3 regions of the Enterovibrio litoreus genome follow, and region 1 is predicted to be linked to each of the others. Evidence: predicted binding sites of a transcription regulator. Region 1 holds the regulator's gene; each other region holds the start of a gene.
What was found. The regulator PurR, encoded in region 1, represses purine synthesis genes. The targets are predictions, from matches to a motif close to TNANGNAAACGTTTNCNTNA.
Positions count from the first base shown of each region.

Region 2: a site for PurR is predicted at 4,054-4,073, ahead of glyA (serine hydroxymethyltransferase). Genes of this name have one in related genera too.
Region 3: a site for PurR is predicted at 3,040-3,059, ahead of AB8599_RS03545 (NCS2 family permease). Genes of this name have one in related genera too.

Region 1 covers NZ_CP166194.1:1,881,907-1,889,544, forward strand. Annotated here, with positions in the region: gene torA (trimethylamine-N-oxide reductase TorA) at 1-2,282, shown strand, start outside; gene torD (molecular chaperone TorD) at 2,382-3,029, shown strand; gene purR (HTH-type transcriptional repressor PurR) at 3,459-4,469, shown strand; cyclic di-GMP riboswitch class I at 4,777-4,875, shown strand; gene AB8599_RS08220 (TfoX/Sxy family DNA transformation protein) at 4,991-5,584, shown strand; gene AB8599_RS08225 (hypothetical protein) at 6,005-6,361, shown strand; gene lpdA (dihydrolipoyl dehydrogenase) at 6,890-7,638, shown strand, end outside.
Region 2 covers NZ_CP166194.1:788,312-795,949, forward strand. Annotated here, with positions in the region: gene purL (phosphoribosylformylglycinamidine synthase) at 1-2,000, shown strand, start outside; gene AB8599_RS03340 (GNAT family N-acetyltransferase) at 2,132-2,569, shown strand; gene glnB (nitrogen regulatory protein P-II) at 2,672-3,010, shown strand; gene AB8599_RS03350 (YitT family protein) at 3,120-3,725, opposite strand; gene glyA (serine hydroxymethyltransferase) at 4,211-5,461, shown strand; gene nrdR (transcriptional regulator NrdR) at 5,581-6,030, shown strand; gene ribD (bifunctional diaminohydroxyphosphoribosylaminopyrimidine deaminase/5-amino-6-(5-phosphoribosylamino)uracil reductase RibD) at 6,039-7,151, shown strand; gene AB8599_RS03370 (riboflavin synthase) at 7,160-7,638, shown strand, end outside.
Region 3 covers NZ_CP166194.1:826,353-833,990, reverse strand. Annotated here, with positions in the region: gene frsA (esterase FrsA) at 1-1,017, opposite strand, end outside; gene gpt (xanthine phosphoribosyltransferase) at 1,174-1,632, opposite strand; gene AB8599_RS03545 (NCS2 family permease) at 1,699-2,985, opposite strand; gene AB8599_RS03540 (aminoacyl-histidine dipeptidase) at 4,030-5,490, shown strand; gene dinB (DNA polymerase IV) at 5,543-6,601, opposite strand; gene AB8599_RS03530 (diguanylate cyclase) at 6,757-7,638, shown strand, end outside.

The DNA of each region.
Region 1 (7,638 bases):
CAATGCTTAACGCGGTTCGCGAAGTGGTCTACAACCCTTCTCGCGTGAAGTACCCAATGGTACGTATCGATTGGCTGAAGCACGGCTGGAAATCTGACACGACACAACGCGGTGACAACCGTTTTGTTCGTGTGCCATGGTCTCAGGCTCTTGATTTCTTCCATCACGAGCTTGAGCGTGTTCAGAACACCTATGGCCCAAGTGCACTGTACGCAGGCAATACTGGCTGGCAATCAGTCGGTAAACTGAACGTTGCGGGCACCATGATGCACCGTGGTATTGGCTTGCATGGCACCTTCTTAGCGAAGATGGGTGACTACTCAACGGGTTCTGCGCAGGTTGTTCTGCCTTACGTAGCTGGCGCAATGGAAGTTTACGAGCAGCAAACATCGTGGCCTGTCGTTCTGGAAAACGCGAAAACTATCGTGATCTGGGGCAACGACCCGGTTAAGAACCTGCAAGTTGGCTGGCAGATCCCAGACCACAGCGTCTACGGTTACTACCAGCAACTGGCTGACAAAGTGAAAGCAGGCGAAATCAACGTTATTCACGTTGACCCTGTGAAAACCTCTTCTTACAAATTCTTCGGTGGCAAGCAGATTGCGGTTAACCCACAAACTGACGTGCCTTTGATGTTAGCGATAGCACACACCCTGTATACCGAGAAGCTGCACGATGAGCAGTTCTTGGCTGACTACACCACAGGTTTCGACAAGTTCCTGCCTTACCTATTGGGTGAGAAAGACGGCGTGGCGAAAACCCCAGAATGGGCAGAGAAAATCTGTGGCATTCAAGCTGATGAAATCCGCGAACTCGCACGTATCATGGCAAGTGGTCGTACACAGATCATGGCGGGTTGGTGTTTGCAGCGCATGCAGCACGGTGAGCAATATGCATGGATGATCGTCGTGGTGTCGGCAATGCTGGGACAAATTGGTCTACCTGGTGGTGGTTTCGGCTTCGGCTGGCACTATAATGATGCTGGTACTGTCACTTCCGCAGGCCCGCTGATGTCTGGCTTCAACTCAGTAACAGGCGTTGAACCTATCCACAACGGTAGCTACAACGGTTACTCTAATTTCATCCCGATTGCGCGCATTGTTGACTGCCTTGAAAACCCAGGCGAGACCATTGATTTCAATGGCCAAAAAGTCAAATTCCCGCACATCAAGATGGCCATTTCTTGTGGTAGTAACCTGTTCCACCAGCACCAAGATCGTAACCGAATGATCAAGGCATGGCGTAACTTGGAAACCTACGTGTCTATTGACCATCAGTGGACTGCGAGCTGCCGTTTTGCTGATATCGTTCTGCCTGCAACGACAACTTACGAGCGTAACGACATCGAGTCATTCGGTAACCACTCAAACAAAGGCATTATTGCGATGAAACAAATCGTAGAGCCAATGTTTGAAGCGAAAGACGATTTCGATATCTTCCGCGAGCTGTGCACCCGTTTTGATCGCGAAGAAGCCTTCACCGGTGGCAAAACCAAAATGGAATGGATCGAAGAGATCTATAACGGTGCACGCCTGCAAGGCCGTGGTATTGGCGTTCGCATGCCAAACTTCGTTAAATTCTGGGAAGAAGAACAGTTTATTGCCTTCCCTCAAGGTACCGAGTGGGTTCGTCACCAAGCATTCCGTAATGAACCTGATCTTGAGCCATTGGGCACAGCATCAGGTCTGATCGAGATTTACTGTAAGACAATCGCAGACATGGGTTACGACGACTGTCAGGGTCACCCTATGTGGTTCGAAAAAGTCGAGCGTAGCCATGGCGGTCCTAAGTCAAATAGCTACCCGCTACATATGCAAAGCTGTCACCCTAACTACCGTCTGCACTCACAATTGTGTTCGTCAGATTCGTTCCGTGACACTTACGCTGTCGCGGGTCGTGAGCCTTGCTACATCAACTCTGCTGACGCAAAAGCACGTGGCATTGTTTCTGGTGATGTGGTTCGTGTATTCAACGAACGTGGTCAGGTCCTTGCGGGCGCCGTCGTGACTGACGACTATAAAGCTGGCGTATGTCGTATTGAAGAAGGTGCTTGGTATGCGCCACTTGAAGGCGGCAAGCCGGGTACACTTTGTACTTACGGCGATCCAAACGTCCTGACTGTAGACATTGGTACTTCTAAGCTAGCGCAAGCAACCTCTGCGCATACCGCGCTGGTTGAAATTGAGAAGTACACGGGTGAAGCGCCAGCAGTAACAGGCTTCAGCGGCCCTATCGAAATTGACGATGTAAACCCACTGTTCCCGGCGATGGATATCGCATAAGAGACAGTGTGAAGAAAAAGGGCAGCTTAGCTGCCCTTTTTTACTCTATGTTAGATACACTTACTAACACGCTTCGTTTCTCTAACTATCGGGATGACAATGCAAGAATTTATTGCCATTAACGAACAACGCGCCGAATTTTACTGGTGGATGTCTTCTTTATTTGCTAACGAATTGACGCAAGAAGACCTCAATAATTATCACGGCGCAGACATGGGTAATTACTTTTCATCGTTAGCGATGACTCAAGAATTAAAAGCGCCGATCGCCGACTTTCGCAATGCACTCGCCGCGCTAAAACTTCGCGAAGATGCGCAGCTCGAGCTAGCGGCTGATTTCTGCGGTTTATTCCTCAGCACGCCCAAAACAGGCGCATTACCTTATGCGTCTATTTATATCGGTGAAACCGGTCTGTTGAACGATAAGCCCGCGCAAGAAATGGGTCAATGGATGGAAAAGTACGGCATTGCTCAACGTAAAGATTTCAATGAACCGTTTGACCATCTAGCGGTTGTGCTCGATTTCATGGGCAACCTCGTGATGTTAGCCAACAAGGAAACCGAGGAAGACCGACAAGAAGCTATGATGCAAGAACAACAAGCATTTTTGGAAACCATGGTGATGCCTTGGCTAGGCAACTTTCAAAAGGCGCTTAACCAATTCGATCAATTCGGTTTTTATAAAGCCGCTGGTGCATTGCTAACCGCATTTATGACATTGGATCTTTTATTCCTGAAAGGCGAATAAACCCGTTTCCCAAAGAGAACATGAAGCCGGGCAAGCCCGGTTTTTTCTTTTTTGAGCACGAAAACCGGAAAAAACCTGCTATTTCCCAAGCTTGATACGCTTCAAGCTTATGCGAGTCGCTTCAATTGATTAATTGCGGGCGCGGTCATGAGCCAGTAAACTGTGAACGCAAGCGATTGGCATTGAGACGTTTCTGTAATTTTGCAAACACCTAGTCAAAATGCCACGCACAGTAACCCCCCCTAACTACCACACTTGATGGAAAGCAAGTTGCTGGCAGTGTCGAGAAAGCATGACGACAAGGGGCTGAGAGTCAGTCTCTCCACCTTTTTAAAACGAATCCATTACGCCGCTTAGCATAGCGGCGTAAACATATTGAGCAGCCTCTATTTTTCAAGCTGCGAATGAAAACGATAAGAAGATTACCCAATGGCAACAATTAAAGATGTCGCACGCATGGCTGGTGTATCTACGACAACCGTTTCACACGTGATCAATAAAACACGTTTTGTCGCAGAAAACACAACCAAGAAAGTATGGGCCGCAGTCGACGACTTAAACTATGCGCCGAGTGCCGTTGCGCGCAGCTTGAAATGCAATTCAACACGCACTATCGGCATGCTGGTGACCAAATCTACCAACCCATTCTTTGCGGAAGTGGTTCATGGCGTTGAAGAATACTGCTATCGAGAAGGTTACACGCTGATCTTATGCAACACCGAAGGTAACCTTGCGAAACAACGCGACTACTTGCGCATGTTGGCAGAGAAGCGCGTTGATGGTCTTTTAGTGATGTGTTCAGACCTGAATGAAGAACTCTTGACGCTGTTGGAGAAAAAGAAAGATCTGCCAATGGTTGTGATGGACTGGGGCACTCAGCACGTGCATACAGACTGCATTCAAGACAATGCGGAAATGGGCGGCTACATTGCAACCAAACACTTCATTGATAACGGCCACACTAAAATTGGCTGTATTTCAGGCCAACTAGATAAGCTGACTTGCCAGACTCGACTAGAAGGCTTCAGAAAAGCGTTGTCAGAAGCAGGTCTTGAAGAGAATCCAAATTGGATTGTTGAAGCTGACTTCGAATGTGACTCTGCCGTTGAAGCTGCTAACATGATTTTGGCTCAGGAAGATCGACCAACGGCGGTGTTCTGTTTCAACGACATTATGGCACTGGCTGCCATCAGTACCTTTCGTCAGGCTGGCTTAGACATTCCTAATGATATATCCATCATTGGCTATGACAATATCGATTTAGCCGCATTTTTCTCTCCGCCACTCACCACCATCCACCAGCCGAAAAATCGACTGGGCAAGACGGCGATCAAATTACTGTTGGAGCGTTTAGCTAACAAAGAAAACCAACAACAAATCTTCGTGATGCAGCCGGAATTAATTGTTCGCAGTTCGGTGAAAAATCTGCGCTCAGAATAACATTTCTCTAAAATCCTCAACACTAAAAAGCTCGGAAATAACCATCTGGGCTTTTTCTTTTCTGGCAAGTTTTCCGACACTTTCAAACACATTTTTGCGACTAACCTCTTAAACACCAAATTGTCTAGTTTTCTAGTGCTACCCTTTATCCCAGTCGGAAAACGACCAATTTGGTCAAAAATGTTTCTATTACAAAGACAACCGAATATTTTCAACCACATCAATAGGATCCTATCTGAACCAAGATCACATTTTTTGAGACCAGCAATAACGACAAAATGATGCGATTCAGTTAATCTAAACGCCGTTAAGAAAAAGGCAAACCACCGCGAAAGCGTGGGACGCAAAGCTTCCGGCCTCTCAACACTGAATTCAATTTCGTGTTAGTGGTAGCGGAGCTACCGATGACGTTAGCATTTCCATATCGGATTCTTCCGGTTGGTTGACAATTCTCTGAATTAGCTTTGCTACGTTGCTCCTTGACCATTCATCCAGGAACGTATTGATTGAGAATAAGTCACATGGATAAACCTACACTAAAAAACACACTAAAATTCTTCGAATGTCTGGGCAAAATCAAATCTCGATCCATGTTTGGGGGGTTTGGCATATTTTGCGATGAGACAATGTTCGCACTGGTCGTCACCGATCAGCTTCACCTTCGTGCCGGTCAAGCGAATGAAGCTGAATTCAAGAAACTAACGATGACGCCTTACGTCTACAAAAAGCGCGGTTTCCCTGTCGTGACTAAGTACTATGCTGTGCCGGACAATTGGTGGGAGCAACCTGACGAGTTGATGGCTTATGCCACCACCGCCCTCGCCATCGCTAGAGACGATCAGCAAGAAAAGAAGACTGCGGCGCCAACGCGTATCAAAGATTTGCCGAACCTACGACTTGCCACAGAACGAATGCTAAAAAAAGCAGGTATCGATTCTGTAGAGCAGTTGCACACTGAAGGCGCCGTGAAAGCCTATCAAGCGTTGCAGAAGTCGCATCAAGACTCGCTAAGTCTTGAGTTACTTTGGGCGTTAGAGGGCGCAATTGAAGGCAAACATTGGTCGGTAATTACTCCTCAACGCCGTGATGAGCTTCTGCAGACGCTACGTCAGTAATTAAAACAAACACATTACCCAACGCTCAGTCGGTATTCGCTCTGTTTCCCCTAGATTTTCCGACTGGGCAGTTCTACAACTGCTATGCCCCTATCTCTTTTACCTTTTCGTTGTTATCTCTCTGATTAAGCACTAATCGCACTTCATACCGTATTCAGTATCAAAAATTCATATTGCCTTGAATGAAACCTTGCTTTTATACCGACTAAACCGAAAAGTACATCATGTTCCATTGCTTATTTGGTGCGGGACGAGTTGACTTTTGAGACAAAAATACACCTTTTTTGAGGTTTCTCTTTTAAACAGCCTCAAACCACTCACAAACCTCTTATTGTGACACTTGTCACATTAATGAGCCAAAATGCACTCAGTTGATTATCAGTTACCCCAAATCTGAGCTAAGCCAAAAAGAGAATATAGATGAATGGCAACAATGAGATGCATTACAGCAAGCCGTTTCCCGACCAAATAGACAGGATTTTTCGTGATCACTTTCGTAAGTGGCCACGCCGATTTAAGTGGGCAGTATTTTTCTGCTTCTTACTGCCGATCTCGTTTTACGCGGCCCTTGCAAAGGGTATGTTTGCCCCCTCTTTTCTCACCATTTTGGTGATCTTCTTCTTCAGTATTAACGCAACAGTGATTATCTGGGGCCTGAGGATGAACAGTGTCGCACAGCGTTATTGGCACCGTAACTACCACATCGGCGGAGCAACAACCCTCGCCATGGTTCCATTAGCGTTACTAGCCATTCAGTATTCCACCTATTGCCTTTAGCCCTTTAGCCCTTTAGCCCTTTAGCCCTTTAGCCCTTTAGCTTAAAAGCGTCCCCTCGATAACTTGGCTTTTCAGTGCCAGCCCCCCACTTCTTTAATATTATCAACGTGTTGAAATTCTTGAACGCTAGCGTTTAGACCCGGACAACTTCACGATGCGTATTCGACAAAATTCGTCCTATGTAGGCAGATCGAGTGCATTCATGTACCCAGTAAATCCATATTACTTATTGAGTTACCGTACACTGTGTTCTGTTCGCAAAGAGACAATACCGCTGTAACATCGAAAAAATTAATGATGCATGCAATTAAACCCATCGCATTCGGGTCTCTATCACCAAGAAAAATCATCAAGCAGCAAGAAGGTCGTTATCGATGAGTGCAAGAGCTATGCTCGGTCACAGAGTTGGGAAATAATTGCGTCATTTCATAAAGATAAAGCGTTCTTTTTGAATCCAGACGCAAACTTTTGCCATAGTTAACGTACGTAATCGCTGTGTTAAACAACGTTATTGAGAAAGGATTTCAGATGAACAAAAAGAAGTTGGGCATTATCTTCGTCATAGCAGCCATATTTGTGACTTGGTTTGCCTTTGATCTAGGTGCGCTATTCACACTCGAAAATGCCAAAGCACAGCATGAAGCACTGAAAGATACGATTTCACAAAACTTTCTTACGGCCAGTTTGGTTTACTTCTTGGTGTACATCACCATGACCGCCCTCTCACTGCCAGGCGCGGCAATCGCTACGTTACTTGGAGCCGCTTTATTTGGTTTTTGGTGGGCGCTACTGCTGGTCTCTTTCGCCAGTTCGATTGGCGCAACACTGGCGTTTTTAGTGAGCCGTTTCTTGTTGAAAGATTCTATTCAGAACAAGTTTGGCAGCAAGCTTTCAACCATTAACGAAGGCATCAAAAATGATGGTCCTTTCTACTTGCTGACACTTCGTTTAATTCCTGTTTTTCCATTTTTCATTATCAACCTGCTGATGGGGCTAACCCCTATCCGCACTCTGACATTTTATGTTGTCAGCCAAATCGGCATGTTGCCGGGCACAGCGGTTTACATCAACGCAGGTACACAGCTAGCCCAAATTGATTCATTGAGTGGCATTGTGTCCCCTGGTGTATTGCTGTCGTTAGTGCTGCTCGGTTTATTCCCAATTATTGCAAAGGTCATTATGAACTTTATTCAAAAACGCCGTGTGTACGCGAAATGGCAAAAGCCCGTCACCTTTGACCGCAACCTGATTGCCATTGGCGCGGGAGCTGGCGGTTT
Region 2 (7,638 bases), 1.1 Mb from region 1:
CACAGCGCGTACTGCGTTTGCCTTCAGTGGCAGAAAAAACCTTCTTGATCACCATTGGTGACCGTACGGTCACGGGTTTGGTGGCGCGAGACCAAATGGTGGGCCCATGGCAGGTGCCTGTGGCGAACTGTGCCGTTACGGCCGCGAGCTATGACACTTATCACGGCGAAGCGATGTCGATGGGTGAGCGCACACCAGTCGCTTTGCTTGATTTCGCTGCATCAGCACGTTTGGCGGTCGCGGAAGCGCTAACCAATATTGCGTGTGCAGATATTGGCGATTTGAAGCGCATTAACTTGTCTGCAAACTGGATGGCTGCAGCTGGTCACCCGGGTGAAGATGCGGGTCTGTATGAAGCCGTTAAAGCGATTGGTGAAGAATTGTGTCCTGCGCTTGATTTGACAATTCCTGTGGGCAAAGACTCTATGTCGATGAAAACCCGCTGGGAGCAAGATGGCGAGCAAAAAGAAAACACCTCACCGTTGTCATTGATTATTACCGCTTTTGGCCGTGTGAACGATGTGCGTAAAACCGTGACGCCGCAGCTTCGCACGGATAAAGGCGAAAGTGCACTGGTGCTGGTTGACCTTGGTCAAGGTCAAAACCGCCTTGGTGCAACAGCACTGGCGCAAGTCTACAAGCAATTGGGTGACAAGCCTGCAGATGTTGACAGCCCGGAGTTGCTAAAAGGTTTCTTCCTTGCCATGCAATCGTTGGTGCGAGACGAGAAACTGCTGGCCTACCACGATCGTGGTGACGGTGGCTTGTATGTCACCTTGGCGGAAATGGCGTTTGCGGGTCACACTGGCGTGGAAGTGGACATCAATACCTTGTCTGCCGATGGCGAATGTAATGACGATCTGGCGGCACTGTTTAACGAAGAGTTGGGTGCCGTTGTTCAGGTTCGCACTGAAGATTTGGATGCAGTTCAATCGACCTTGGCTGCGCACGGCTTAGAAGCGTGTACCCATGTTATTGGTACGCTGAGCGATGAAGATACGGTGCGCATTTGGAATGGTGATGATTTGGTGCTGGAGCAAAACCGCACTGAACTTCGCGCGATTTGGGCGGAAACCACCCACCAGATGCAAGCCATGCGTGACAACCCTACGTGTGCACAACAAGAATTTGATGCCAAGAAAGACGTGACCGATCCTGGTTTGTCTGCCGCACTGACGTTTGATGTGAAAGAAGACATTGCCGCGCCGTTTATTGCGACAGGCGCGCGTCCTCAAATGGCGATTTTACGTGAGCAAGGCGTTAACTCTCATGTTGAAATGGCCGCCGCGTTTGATCGAGCAGGCTTCGATGCCAAAGACGTTCACATGAGCGACATTCTGGGCGGCAAAGTATCTCTTGATGGCTTTAATGGTCTGGTTGCCTGTGGCGGCTTCTCATACGGTGACGTACTGGGCGCAGGCGAAGGTTGGGCGAAATCCATTTTGTTCAACGATGACGCCCGTGATCAGTTCGCTCGCTTCTTCCAGCGTGGAGATTCTTTCTCGCTGGGCGTGTGTAATGGCTGTCAGATGCTATCAAACTTGCAGGAGTTGATCCCTGGTGCCGATTTGTGGCCACGCTTCGTGCGCAATGAATCTGAGCGCTTTGAGGCGCGATTCAGCCTGGTAGAAGTGCAAGAAAACCCATCTCTGTTCCTTGGTGGCATGGCAGGCTCTCGTATGCCGATTGCTGTTTCGCATGGAGAAGGTCGTGTGGAAGTGCGTGATGCCCAGCATCTTGCTGCGATTGAGCAATCTGGCACCGTTGCACTGCGTTATTTAGATAACTTCGGTAGCGTGACTGAAAACTATCCGTCAAACCCGAATGGTTCGCCAAATGGTATTACAGGTTTAACCACCACAGACGGTCGCGTGACGATCATGATGCCGCACCCTGAGCGTGTGTTCCGCACGGTCGCGAACTCATGGCACCCAGATGGCTGGGGCGAAGATAGCCCGTGGATGCGTATGTTCCGCAACGCACGTGTAAAACTGGGTTAACGACATGCAAGCCGTAAAAATGCAAAACTTGTGACACAAGCCGCTACCTTCGAGTAGCGGCTTTTCTATCTGATTGCGCCCAGTATTGGCGAGAGGGTAAAGTGTGGCGGCAAAACATGGAGAGAAGAGCAATGGATAGTGCAATCAGTTTAACGCTAATTCCGACAGGGCAAGCGCCTGACACCCTTCAAGCCCGTTTTCCTGCTTTGGCCAAATTGGCGAGTCCATCAAGTGATCAGGAATTGCCTATGCTGGTGGCGGAGAAAAATGGTGAACCTGTTGCTGTGGCTGTATTACAGCATGAAAAACGTCATAACGGCATTATGGTCAGCAATGCGACTATCACCTTGCTTGAAGTGGATGAGGCATCTCGGCTTCAGGGGATAGGTAAGGCTCTACTTAACGCATTGGAAGCTTATGCCGCGACCGTGACGCATGAATTAAAAGTGGACTGTGGCGCCGTGATTGGTCGCAAGCCCATGCAGGCGTTGTTAGCCAATTCGGGTTACCAACAGCCGTTTGCTTGCGAAGAAGCCAAAACCACCCAATGGAAAAAATCACTGGTTTAACGGACTCATTTTTTTAGTGAAAGCTGCGCGAACTGAACTCGGTAGGGTTACAATTAACAGGTTGATGCTAGCGCTTTAGCGGGTATTTAAAGGGAATGCAAAATGAAAAAAATTGAAGCGATTATCAAACCGTTCAAACTTGACGATGTGCGTGAAGCGTTGGCGGAAGTCGGTATTACAGGTATGACCGTCTCGGAAGTGAAAGGTTTTGGTCGTCAGAAAGGCCACACAGAGCTATACCGCGGTGCAGAATACATGGTGGATTTTCTGCCAAAAGTGAAATTAGAAATCGTTGTGTCTGACGATGCCGCTGATCAGTGTGTTGATACGATTGTTGAAACCGCGCAAACTGGCAAGATTGGTGATGGTAAGATCTTTGTCACCGAAGTGGAGCGCGTTGTGCGTATCCGTACCGGTGAAGAAGACGAAGAGGCGATTTAATCGCACTTTGCATGCGTTAGAGCGTTACACTTGCTATTGAAACAAAAAGACCGCCTGATGGTGGTCTTTTTGTTTTGTGTCTCTATAAGTGGCGATGTCAACCGTGAGTTCAGTAGCACACCACGTAGCGGTCGGGCCTGTGGTTCATGGTGAGGACGAGGTTGAGCACAAACGCGCCTAGCACTGAGCAAAGAAGTAACCATGGTGACACAAAGAAGAATGAGGCGAGTAAAATACAGATATCGATCGCCATTTGTACATTACCCGCGCGAATGCCAAATTTATCCTGACAAATCAGCGCCAACACATTGAACCCGCCCAAACTTGCGTTATGACGAAAAATCATCAGCATGCCGACGCCCATCAACAGGCCGCCAATTAACCCACAGTAGAGCGGAGACAGCCAACCGATGGTAAATACATGGGAAATATGGTCGACAATCAGCGAGACCATGCCGCCTGCAAACACACTGCGCAACGCGAACTGAGTGCCAAAGCGATGCCAGCCCATGATGTAAAAAGGGATGTTGAATAAAAAGTACAGCGTACCAAAGGACAGATCGACAAATTGGGTGACAAGCAAGGCGAGACCCGTTGTGCCGCCAGTGAGTAGCCCTGCTTGCTGAAGAAAATACACACCTTGAGCGACAAGAAATGTGCCAGACAATATGGCAATCATGTCTTCAACGCTGGTGTGTTTGGGCTGTAGGTTCAACGTCTCTACTCCTTAGAGCTGGAAAATGTGGCTTGTCGCGAATGAAGGCGAAAGTGGCGCAACGACATGCAAGACAATATAAAAAGCAGGGCATCTTAATGACTATGCAAAAGGCAGAAAAGAGGGAGAGAAAACTTAGCCTTACGAAAGTGTCAGCGCTTTGTTACGCAGTGTAAAGATCAAAGGTTTACAGTGGCTGGTTTTGGTCAAAATGAATTCAATTCATGACAAGAATGAAAAATGACCATGTTTACTGAGATAAAAAAAATGTGATTGCTACTACCTGTTGCGCAACAAATTTTGTAGAATCGCAGCCATAGAATGGTCATGACGAAAACGTTTGCGTCTGTATGGATACTGGCGTTATTGAATTGGCAGCATTTAACCCATTCTGAGGTTACAACCAGGTTGTCCTGATGGTTTGTTTTAACGAGTCATTTGGTCAACTTGGTTACATTGGGAACAATCTGAGTCAGGAGATACAGATGCTAAAGCGTGACATGAATATTGCTGATTACGATCCGGAACTATTTGCCGCGATCCAAGAAGAAACAGCACGTCAGGAAGAGCACATCGAGCTCATCGCGTCAGAAAACTACACCAGCCCTCGCGTTATGGAAGCGCAAGGTTCCCAACTGACTAACAAGTATGCGGAAGGCTATCCAGGCAAGCGCTACTACGGCGGTTGTGAGTATGTCGACAAAGCAGAAGCATTGGCGATTGACCGTGCGTGTGAACTGTTTGGTGCAGAATACGCAAACGTGCAGCCACACTCAGGTTCACAAGCGAACAGTGCGGTTTACATGGCACTGCTTAACCCAGGTGATACTGTGTTGGGTATGAGCTTGGCACATGGTGGTCACTTGACTCACGGTTCACCAGTAAACTTTTCTGGCAAGCATTACAACGTAATCCCTTACGGTATCGACGAAGCGGGTCAAATCAACTACGACGAAATGGAAGCGCTGGCGCTTGAGCACAAACCTAAGATGATCATCGGTGGTTTTTCTGCTTACTCACAAATCGTAGATTGGGCGCGTATGCGTGAAATCGCGGACAAGGCAGGCGCTTACCTGTTTGTTGATATGGCGCACGTTGCGGGTTTGATTGCAGCGGATGCTTACCCAACGCCAATCCCACACGCACACGTTGTGACGACCACTACGCACAAAACGTTGGCAGGTCCTCGTGGCGGTTTGATCCTGTCTAACGCAGGCGAAGACATGTACAAGAAGTTGAACTCAGCGGTATTCCCTGGTGGTCAGGGTGGCCCATTGATGCATGTTATCGCAGCAAAAGCGGTCGCATTCAAAGAGGCCATGGAGCCTGAGTTCAAAGACTACCAACATCGCGTTGTTGCTAATGCAAAAGCCATGGTTGGTCAGTTCCAAGAGCGCGGTTATAAAATCGTCTCTAACAGCACCGAAAACCACCTGTTCTTGGTTGATCTCATCGACAAAGACATCACAGGTAAAGAAGCAGATGCTGCATTGGGTGCTGCAAACATCACTGTGAACAAAAACAGTGTCCCTAATGACCCACGTAGCCCATTTGTGACCTCGGGTATTCGTGTTGGTACGCCAGCGATCACTCGCCGTGGCTTCACACAAGATGATGCCAAAGCATTGGCAAACTGGATGTGTGATGTACTGGATAACATCAACGATCAGCAAGTGATTGACGCCACAAAAGCGAAAGTGTTGGATATTTGCAAACGCCTTCCTGTTTACGCGTAAGTTATCCGTGATTGAAAAAGCACCTTCGGGTGCTTTTTTTGTGCCTGAAATCCCCGTAACACCGCTTACCCTTGCGATTAAATCGGGTACACTGTTGGTCAATTGTTTGAGGAGGTGAGATGCACTGTCCATTTTGTGGTGCGAATGACACCAAAGTCATTGATTCACGATTGGTCGCAGACGGCCATCAGGTGCGCCGTCGTCGTCAGTGTTTGGCGTGTAGCGAACGTTATACCACGTTTGAAACGGCAGAACTGGTGATGCCGCGTATCATCAAAACCAATGGCAATAGAGAACCGTTTGACGAAGACAAGCTGCGCGGTGGTATTCAGCGCGCACTGGAAAAACGTCCTGTCAGCACTGATGATATCGAAAAAGCCATCAACACGATCAAATCCACCATTCGAGCCACCGGTGAGCGCGAAGTATCGTCAACCATGGTGGGGAATTTGGTGATGGAAGCGTTGAAAGAGCTCGATAAAGTGGCTTATATCCGTTTTGCGTCTGTGTATCACAGCTTTGAAGACATCAGAGACTTCGGCGAAGAAATTGCCCGTCTGGAAAAGTAAGCGGTCACATGTTTTCTATTTTTGATTCTGACATGATGCTGCGTGCTATTGCTTTGGCAAAACGCGGCGTCTATACCACTGCACCTAACCCCAATGTTGGTTGCGTGATCACGCAAGACGATGACATTGTCGGTGAAGGTTTTCATTTTCGGGCGGGTGAACCGCACGCCGAAGTGTATGCTTTGCGCGCTGCCGGTGAAAAAGCCAAAGGCGCGACAGCCTATGTCACGCTTGAGCCTTGCTCGCACCATGGAAGAACGCCGCCTTGTGCCGACGCATTAATTGCTGCCGGCGTTAGCCGCGTGGTGTGCGCCATGGTTGATCCCAATCCGAAGGTCGCAGGGCGTGGTGTTCAGCGAATGCGAGATGCAGGCATTCAAGTGGATGTTGGTTTGATGCAAGCGCAAGCTGAAGCGCTGAATGCGGGATTCATCAAAATGATGAAAACTGGTTTGCCGTATGTGCAGCTCAAACTGGCTGCGAGCCTCGATGGTCGAACGGCGCTATCCAATGGCAAAAGTCAATGGATCACCGGGCCAGAAGCCCGCGCCGATGTGCAGGTGTTTCGTGCACAAGCGGGCGCGATACTTTCAACCAGCCAAACCGTATTGGATGACAATCCTTCTCTCAATGTTCGTTGGGCTCAACTGCCTAGGGGCATTCAAGCTGACTATGATATCAATGCTTTGCGCCAACCTACCCGTGTGATTCTTGATACACAGGGGCGCGTCAAACCGGACGCGCATTTGTTCTCCCTTGATGGTGATATCATTATTCTCACCGCGTCGGCTGACGTGTCTTATCCTAATGAAAACGTTGAAGTGATTTGCGTCCCTAAAGATGAGCATGGGCTCAACCTGAACGCAGCGTTTCGAGCGCTCGCCGCAAAAGGCATTAATCATCTTTGGGTGGAAGCGGGCGCCACTTTGGCAGGCAGCTTGCTCAACGCAGATCTGGTGGATGAGCTTATTCTCTATCAAGCCCCTAAACTGATCGGGCAAGATGGTCGCGCACTGGCGAATTTCGGCGGTTTGACCGCCATGGATCAAGTGCCCTCTTTTGAATTGATGCATGTTAGCCAAATTGGCAATGACGTGCGTCTTCGTATGAAAAAGCAGTAAAGAATCGTATGTTTACAGGAATTATCGAAGCGGTAGGTCGCATCGGAAAAATCACACCAAAAGGCAAAGACATTTCATTGACCGTGGAAAGCGGCGAACTCGACTTGTCTGATGTGAAGTTGGGTGACAGTATTGCCACTAATGGTGTGTGTCTGACCGTGGTCAAGCTCACGGGAAATGGCTATGTTGCTGACCTTTCAATGGAAACGCTTCAGCGAACGGCGTTTGCTACCTATCAAGCTGGTCAGGCAGTGAACCTTGAAAAAGCCATGCTGCCCACCACGCGATTTGGCGGTCACATGGTGTCAGGGCATGTTGATGGCTTGGCGACTGTGGTCTCTCGCACACAATCCGGTCGTGCTATTGAATTTTGGTTAGAAGCCCCTGCAAGTCTTGCTAAATATCTAGCAGAAAAAGGCTCAGTGACCATTGATGGCATTAGTCTTACCATTAATGACGTTGATGGAAATCGCTTTAAGCTGACTAT
Region 3 (7,638 bases), 1.1 Mb from region 1:
GAGTAACGAAAAAGATGCACTGTCTTTGCCCATGCGAGAAGCAATGGTATCGAGATGCATCGGAGGAATATGCTGAAGCCGCTGCGGATCGGTTAGCATCGCATGAAGAATGCCGCCCACCGAAACACATGACTTGATCCGATTTTGCTCAACAAACGCCATTCTCACTGCGGCATTGGCACCGAATCGAACCCCCAAACAACCGACGCGATGGTGATCGACCCAAGGCACAGTCTCCAGTTCATGCAACATGGCTTGGTGCAAACGACTGCTGTCTTCAGTGAGTTTCCACGCACTGCTTCTGCCAACAGAGGGCATATCAAGTGTCAACATCGCAATGTTTGCAGGCGCGAAATAGGTTTCAAACAGATGCCAGAGATCGGTCTGCAGGCTATCTAAACTGCCACTGACAATCACGGTCGGAAGCGGCTCGTCAGTATGAGGGAGATAAAGAAATCCTTCCAACGACTTGCCATCAACTTTAGTCACCACGCTCTTAATTTTGAACGGCGACTTTTCCATTGCAAAGTGAAACGCTTTATTGGCGAGAATTTCAGTCTGTTGGGAAAGCGGGTCGCCTTTCAAGTGCGGATAACCTGCAATACTGAAGCAGGTACTAGCGCGCAGCCAATCTATGAACGCCCCTTTTTTATCGCCTTGCTCCTCTTTGAGCTGCGCCTTTTTTTGATGGCTGGTGCCCGTCTGAGTCCATTCATAGGGCCAGTTGCCTGATCGGTAACCCACTACGGTATCAAGCAGCTTATCATTGCTTCTGGTGTTATCGGAGGCTGCAATTCGCGCAAGCGTTTCTTCCATCTCAATGGCTTCAACACCTTGCCATATCCATTGCGGACGGCGCAGAACACGATACCAACTATTGTGACTGTTACCATCTAACACGCTATCCGTGTCGCTTAGGGGGTCATTTGCCGTCCCAACGATGGTGGACGTTTCCTTTGCGTGCTTGGTGGGTTTGAAAAGTTTAACGGATAAGTTTTCTGACTCTGTTTCTCTCACGGAATATCTCCAGAGCATTCATTTCAACTGGCTCCAGTGTAAACCATGGCAAACATAAAAACATGATCTCAACGAGGGAGAACAATATAGAACAAAATTTACCTAACTTTGGGTATAAAAAAAGCCCCTTTCGGGGCTTTTCAATAAGTCATTTTTTTAGCGCTTAGCAACCGGCTCAACAAACGTCACTGCCATATCCCAAGGTTGCTCAATCCAACAATCTTGAGCGATATCGACCACATAGTCATCAACCAGATGCTTGCCCGCAGGTTTCGCACAGACGGTCACAAATTTGGCTTTTGGATACATGTTGCGAATCACTTCCGCAGTACCACCAGTGTCAACGAGATCATCAACCACGATAAAACCTTCGCCATCGCCGTCAGCTTTCTTTATTACTTGCATATCACGCTGATGATCATGGTCATAGCTAGAGATACAAACCGTATCTACATGACGAATACCCAGCTCACGCGCCAAAATAGCAGCGGGAACCAAACCACCACGGCTCACCGCGATAATGCCTTTCCACTGCTCAGCAGGTAGTAGCTTCTCAGCCAACTGGCGGGTATACATTTGCATGTTGTCCCAGGTGATAACAAACTTGTTGCTCATTTCAGAAAACCTCGGAGGCGATGGTCGCCTTTTAACTCACTAAAAAATATTGCGGCGTATTGTGTCTTACATAACGAATTTCAGCAAGAACAGGGCAGCCAGAACCCAAATACTGATAGGTACGTCACGTCCTTTACCACTAAACGCTTTGATTGCGCAGTAAGAGATAAAGCCCAAACCGATACCGTTTGCAATGGAATATGTCAAAGGCATCATCAAGCAAACAACGACAACGGGTGCCGCTTCTGTCAGATCACGCCAGTTAACGCTGACCAAACCAGACATCATCAGGATCGCAACATAGAACAAAGCACCTGCCGTAGCATACGCTGGCACCATACCCGCTAATGGTGAAAAGAACAGTGCAAGCAGGAACAAGATACCCACGACAACGGCAGTCAATCCTGTGCGGCCACCTGCAGCAACGCCCGACACACTTTCGATATAAGACGTCGTATTCGATGTACCCAGCACCGCGCCTACTGTGGTTGCTGTACTATCAGCCAACAGTGCGCGATTCAAGCGTGGTAGCTTACCGTCTTTATCCATTAGCTCTGCTTTTTGCGCCACACCAACTAAGGTGCCAGCAGTATCAAACAGATCGACGAAAAGAAATGCGAACACCACTGAAATCATGCCAATTTCAAATGCACCAGATAGATCCATCTGCATAAAGGTTGGCGCAATACTCGGTGGCGCAGACATGATACCGCCGTATTGCACGTTACCCGTAGCAACAGCAATACCCGTCACGATTAGGATGGCAATCATCACCGCGCCTTTAATGCCGCGATTCACCAAGCCAATTGTCAAGAAGAAACCTAATGCCGCCATCGCTGGAGCAAACGATGACAAGTCACCCATAGACACTAAGGTTGCAGGGTGCGCAACAACGATGCCAGAGTTTTGCAGCGCGATAAGCGCCAAAAACATACCAATACCCGCTGAAATGCCCGTTCGAAGAGAAAGAGGGATGGAGTGAATAATCCATTCACGTACTTTAAACAAGCTTAGGGCAATAAAACAAAGACCCGATAGGAATACCGCACCCAAAGCGACCTGCCACGAATACCCCATTTGGAATACAACGGTATAGGTAAAGAAGGCGTTCAAGCCCATGCCTGGTGCCTGTGCAACTGGGTAGTTAGCAACAAGACCCATCACGAAACAACCAATTGCTGCCGCCAAACAGGTGGCAACAAATACCGCTCCACGATCCATGCCTGTTTCAGACAAGATGGCAGGGTTTACAAAAATGATATAAGCCATTGTCAGGAAAGTGGTCAATCCCGCAATGATCTCGGTTCGTATATCTGTACCTTGCTCTTTTAACTTAAATAGACGCTCAAGCATGGCTTTCGGTTCCTTGGAAAGTGTGTGTATGCCAGTCAATGTGACACAAACGCTTAACGAAAACGTTTGCGTCGGAATTTGACGCGGATCTTACTCGCCACTTCGTGAAATTTCCAGTGAGAATTGCATCACTTAGACTCCGATCGCTGACGAAACAGACGACTTACCATCATCCTGATGATTTCGTCGATTTAGGGTGTCTATATTAGGGAGGAATTTGGATTGATAAATGTACAAACCATTAATCTGAGACGGCCATACAGCCCAGTGATGTCAAAATGCGAGATTCATTGCGACCCATCAACGGGATAGACAGCGTAGGCGGGAGAGAAATTAAGATAAAAAAAACGCCACTAAAAAGTGGCGCCAGATGAAAATCTGATTTCCAAAAATGGAAAAATATCTGTTAGAGCGGGGTAATACTTCTTTCAAGCGAGTGATTGATTACTTGCTTTTGTATCCGAACGTTGCCGGATAACGAAAATTGTTGGTGTATACAGAACCACGATTCCAGTATTGACACGCAGAGTTGCCTTTCATCATTTGTACCTCAAAAAATTCGAATCGAATAAATGCAGCTTTAGTAAAGCTCGGTTCCGTGGAGACGAATAATTTCGGGTTTATCCATAAACAAATGCTAGCGCATGGCTGTGTCTTTGGGCTTACTGCCCATCCAGAAGACGGTGAGATAATACTCTTTTCGTTATTTTAGTACAACAATAAAAGTGACATGAATCACATAAACAGACCAAAATTATCACTTTCGTAATTTAATTACAAAAATGGATCGGGAACTTGTGACCATGTATCGCTGATAAGGGCTTAGCGTTAGATGCCTGGATTTGACACATAACCTATGCCTTAAATGTACCGCAACGTCTCTATCCCATCCCGTACCAAATAAATAGCATTATTGGCAGGAATTCTAGCCGCAATGCAGCAGTATGCATTTAACAAGGCATACTTTTCCGCTACAAATTCTGTTAGCTTATTGGCATGCAGCACTGTATGCCTCTTTATTCTGTGTTTTTCTGGAGATTGCCCGTGTCAGAGATCAGCCAATTGTCGCCACAACCTGTGTGGCAGTTTTTCGATAAGATTTGTTCTATACCCCACCCTTCAAAGCATGAAGACCAGCTTGCCCAATACATTGTGGATTGGGCAACCCATGAAGGTTTGTCTGTGTGTCGTGATGATGTCGGTAATGTCATCATCAAAAAACCGGCAACGTCAGGCATGGAGAACCGAAAAGGCGTAGTGCTTCAAGCTCATATAGACATGGTGCCTCAAAAAAACGAAAGCACTGAGCATGACTTCGTCACTGATCCCATTCGTCCTTACATTGATGGCGAATGGGTGACGGCGAATGGCACAACACTTGGTGCAGATAACGGTATGGGGATGGCAACCTGTCTTGCTGTTCTTGCCGCCAATGATATTGCACACGGCCCTCTCGAAGTGCTGCTCACCATCGACGAAGAAGCAGGCATGACTGGCGCATTTGGCCTCAAAGAAGGCTGGTTAGACGGTGATATTTTGCTGAACACTGACTCCGAGCAGGAAGGTGAAATTTACATGGGTTGTGCTGGCGGCGTTGACACCGCGATAACCTTCACGCTTGAACGCGAAGATCTGAGTGAAGGTTACCTTGGTAAAGCACTGCAAATCAAAGGGCTAAAAGGCGGACATTCTGGTGTGGATATTCACACTGGTCGCGCGAATGCCAATAAACTTCTGGGCCGTTTTCTGGCGGGACATGCTGAAGAACTCGGGTTACGCCTTCTTTCTCTTCGCGGTGGCACATTACGTAATGCTATCCCACGCGAAGCGTTTGCGTACCTTGCCGTTCCTTCTGAAAATGCTGACAAAATGGCGTCTCTATTTGCGCATTTTGAAGCATTGCTAAAAGATGAGCTCGGCGCAGTGGAATCATCGATCTCCCTCACTGTGTCGGATCACGACATCAGTGAGCAAGCGCTTACCGCCAGTGTTCAAAAGCGCGTTATCGCTGCGATCAACGCCTGCCCTAACGGCGTGATCCGCATGAGTGATGATATTGAAGGTGTGGTTGAAACGTCGCTGAATCTTGGTGTGATCACCACTGAAGAGAGCACCATGACATTACTGTGCCTTATCCGCTCACTAGGAGATAGCGGCCGCAGTTATGTAGAAAGCATGCTTCGCTCATTCGGTGAACTTGCTGATGCAAACGTCGAATTTTCAGGCGCTTACCCGGGCTGGAAGCCAGATCCTGAATCAGAAATCATGCATATCTTCCGTAAAATCTATGAAGATATCTATGGCCGTGTACCGGACATCATGGTGATCCACGCGGGTTTGGAATGTGGACTTTTCAAAAAGCCTTATCCTGACATGGATATGATCTCTTTCGGCCCAACGATTAAGTATCCCCATTCGCCTGACGAGAAAGTGAACATTGCCACTGTTGGTTTGTTCTGGGAACAAATGATTGCCATGCTTGGCGCAATTCCAGAGAAAGTATAATGACACCGAACACTCACTAATTCATACACTAAGAGCGCCAATCGGCGCTCTTTTACCATTCGAAGCTCAATTGTGCGGCCTTGTCTTTATCTTCTGATTTAAGCCCAACGCTAAGCCCAATCAAACGCACCCCCCTGCCTTGCTGCCTGGTAAGTGCCTCTTTCATCAGCGCTGGAAATTCAGCAGAATCGTAACGCCATTGACGGTGCTCTACCGACGTTAACTGAAAATCTGAAAACTTCAGTTTCACGCCTTGGCGCGCGATCTCCATATCAGGGCAGACTCGTTTTAACCGTGTTTCCATTTCGTCATAAAGCGATTCCATCACCGCCAAGCACTCAGCTTCGGTGCGGATGTCTTCAGGCAAGGTTCGCTCTACCCCTACCGATTTACGAACTCGATCAGTTTCTATGTTTCTGTCATCAATGCCCTGACAACGGTTGTATAACGCATGACCAAATTTACCAAACCGCTGAAGCAGCAAGTTTCGATCAAACTGCTGAATATCTTCCCCCTTGAACAAACCCAGTTCATGCAATCTAGCCAAGGTGACTTTCCCAACACCCGGAATTTTCTCCAGTGGCAGTGTTTTCACAAAGCCATCAATCTCATCCGGTGTTATGACATAAATGCCATCAGGTTTATTCAGATCTGATGCGATTTTGGCGATAAATTTTACCGGAGCAACACCTGCTGATGCGGTTAACCCAAGCTCCCGCTTTATGGACTGCCGAATATCTTCAGCGATCAGTGTTGCCGACCCTCTAAATAGTGAGCAGTCACTTACATCAAGGTATGCTTCATCAAGAGAGAGAGGTTCGATCTTGTCGGTATACCGTGCAAAAATAGTTCTAATTTGGTGGGAAACAGCTTTGTATTTGCTCATATCACCACGAACTACCGTGAGGTCTGGGCAAAGCTTCTTTGCATGAGCCGTTGCCATTGCCGAACGCACACCATACTTTCGTGCAAGGTAATTACAGGTCGATATCACGCCTCTGCGTGTTTCTGAGCCGCCAATCGCAAGAGGGATATCCCTTAGAGCCGGGTTATCTCGCATTTCTACAGCGGCATAAAAACAGTCCATGTCAACGTGGATAATCTTTCTCATGAACTCTATCGAATCAATCAGAATACTGTTTATATTCACAGTAACCAATGGTGATGTCAATTCGCCATTCCTCACCAAGTCTTGTCTATACTTAGACCAGTAATCAAAAGGAAACATGTGCCCCATAAATGAACCCCATTAAATAAGAGTGCCTCATGGTAATGAATCGCAAAGTGCTTGTTGTCGATGACAGCCCGACTTTTCAAAACTACGTCTCTGCTTTGCTTGAGGATGCCGGGTTTGAGCCCATCATATTCAGCAATAAAACCGATACCCTAGCATTTATTGATACTAAACCTTCCTTGATCTGTGCAGTGTTAGATTACTGCCTGCCTGATGCGCCAAAAGGGGAAGTGATTGACGAAGTGCTAGAAGCGGGTTATCGCGCCATTGTTCTCACCGGAAACGCAGACAAGACCATCCGTGATGAGCTTTTGAAAAAGGGCATTGTTGATTACATTCTGAAAGACAGTTCCGTCTCATTGGCGTTTTTAGCGCCTCTGCTGAACCGTCTAGTCAACAACATCGATAAAATTGCATTGGTCGTTGACGACTCCCCTGCCATCACACAATACCTGGCTGAATTGCTAGAGCGTCAGTATCTCACGGTACATACCGCATCGAATGGCATCGAAGCACTCGAGGTGATAAACAACTGTTGGAAGATAGACCTTGTCATCACTGACAACGATATGCCCTTAATGAATGGTGTAGAGCTAACACAACATTTACGGATGGAATGGGATCGAGAGCAAGTCGCTATTATTGGGTTATCTGCGTCAACCAATCCCGATCTGACGCCCCAATTTTTGAAAGCAGGTGCAAACGACTATCTCAACAAGCCATTTAATCAGGAAGAATTTTACTGCCGCATACATTCGTTACTGGATAGGCAAGATGCCAACGAACAACTTTACTTTCTCACTAATCGCGACGAGTTAACTGGCTTGTGGAATCGTCGATACTTTTTTAATTTTGCTGCCGAAAACCCAGTAAATTTCAAAAGCATTGCCATGATCGATATTGATCACTTCAAA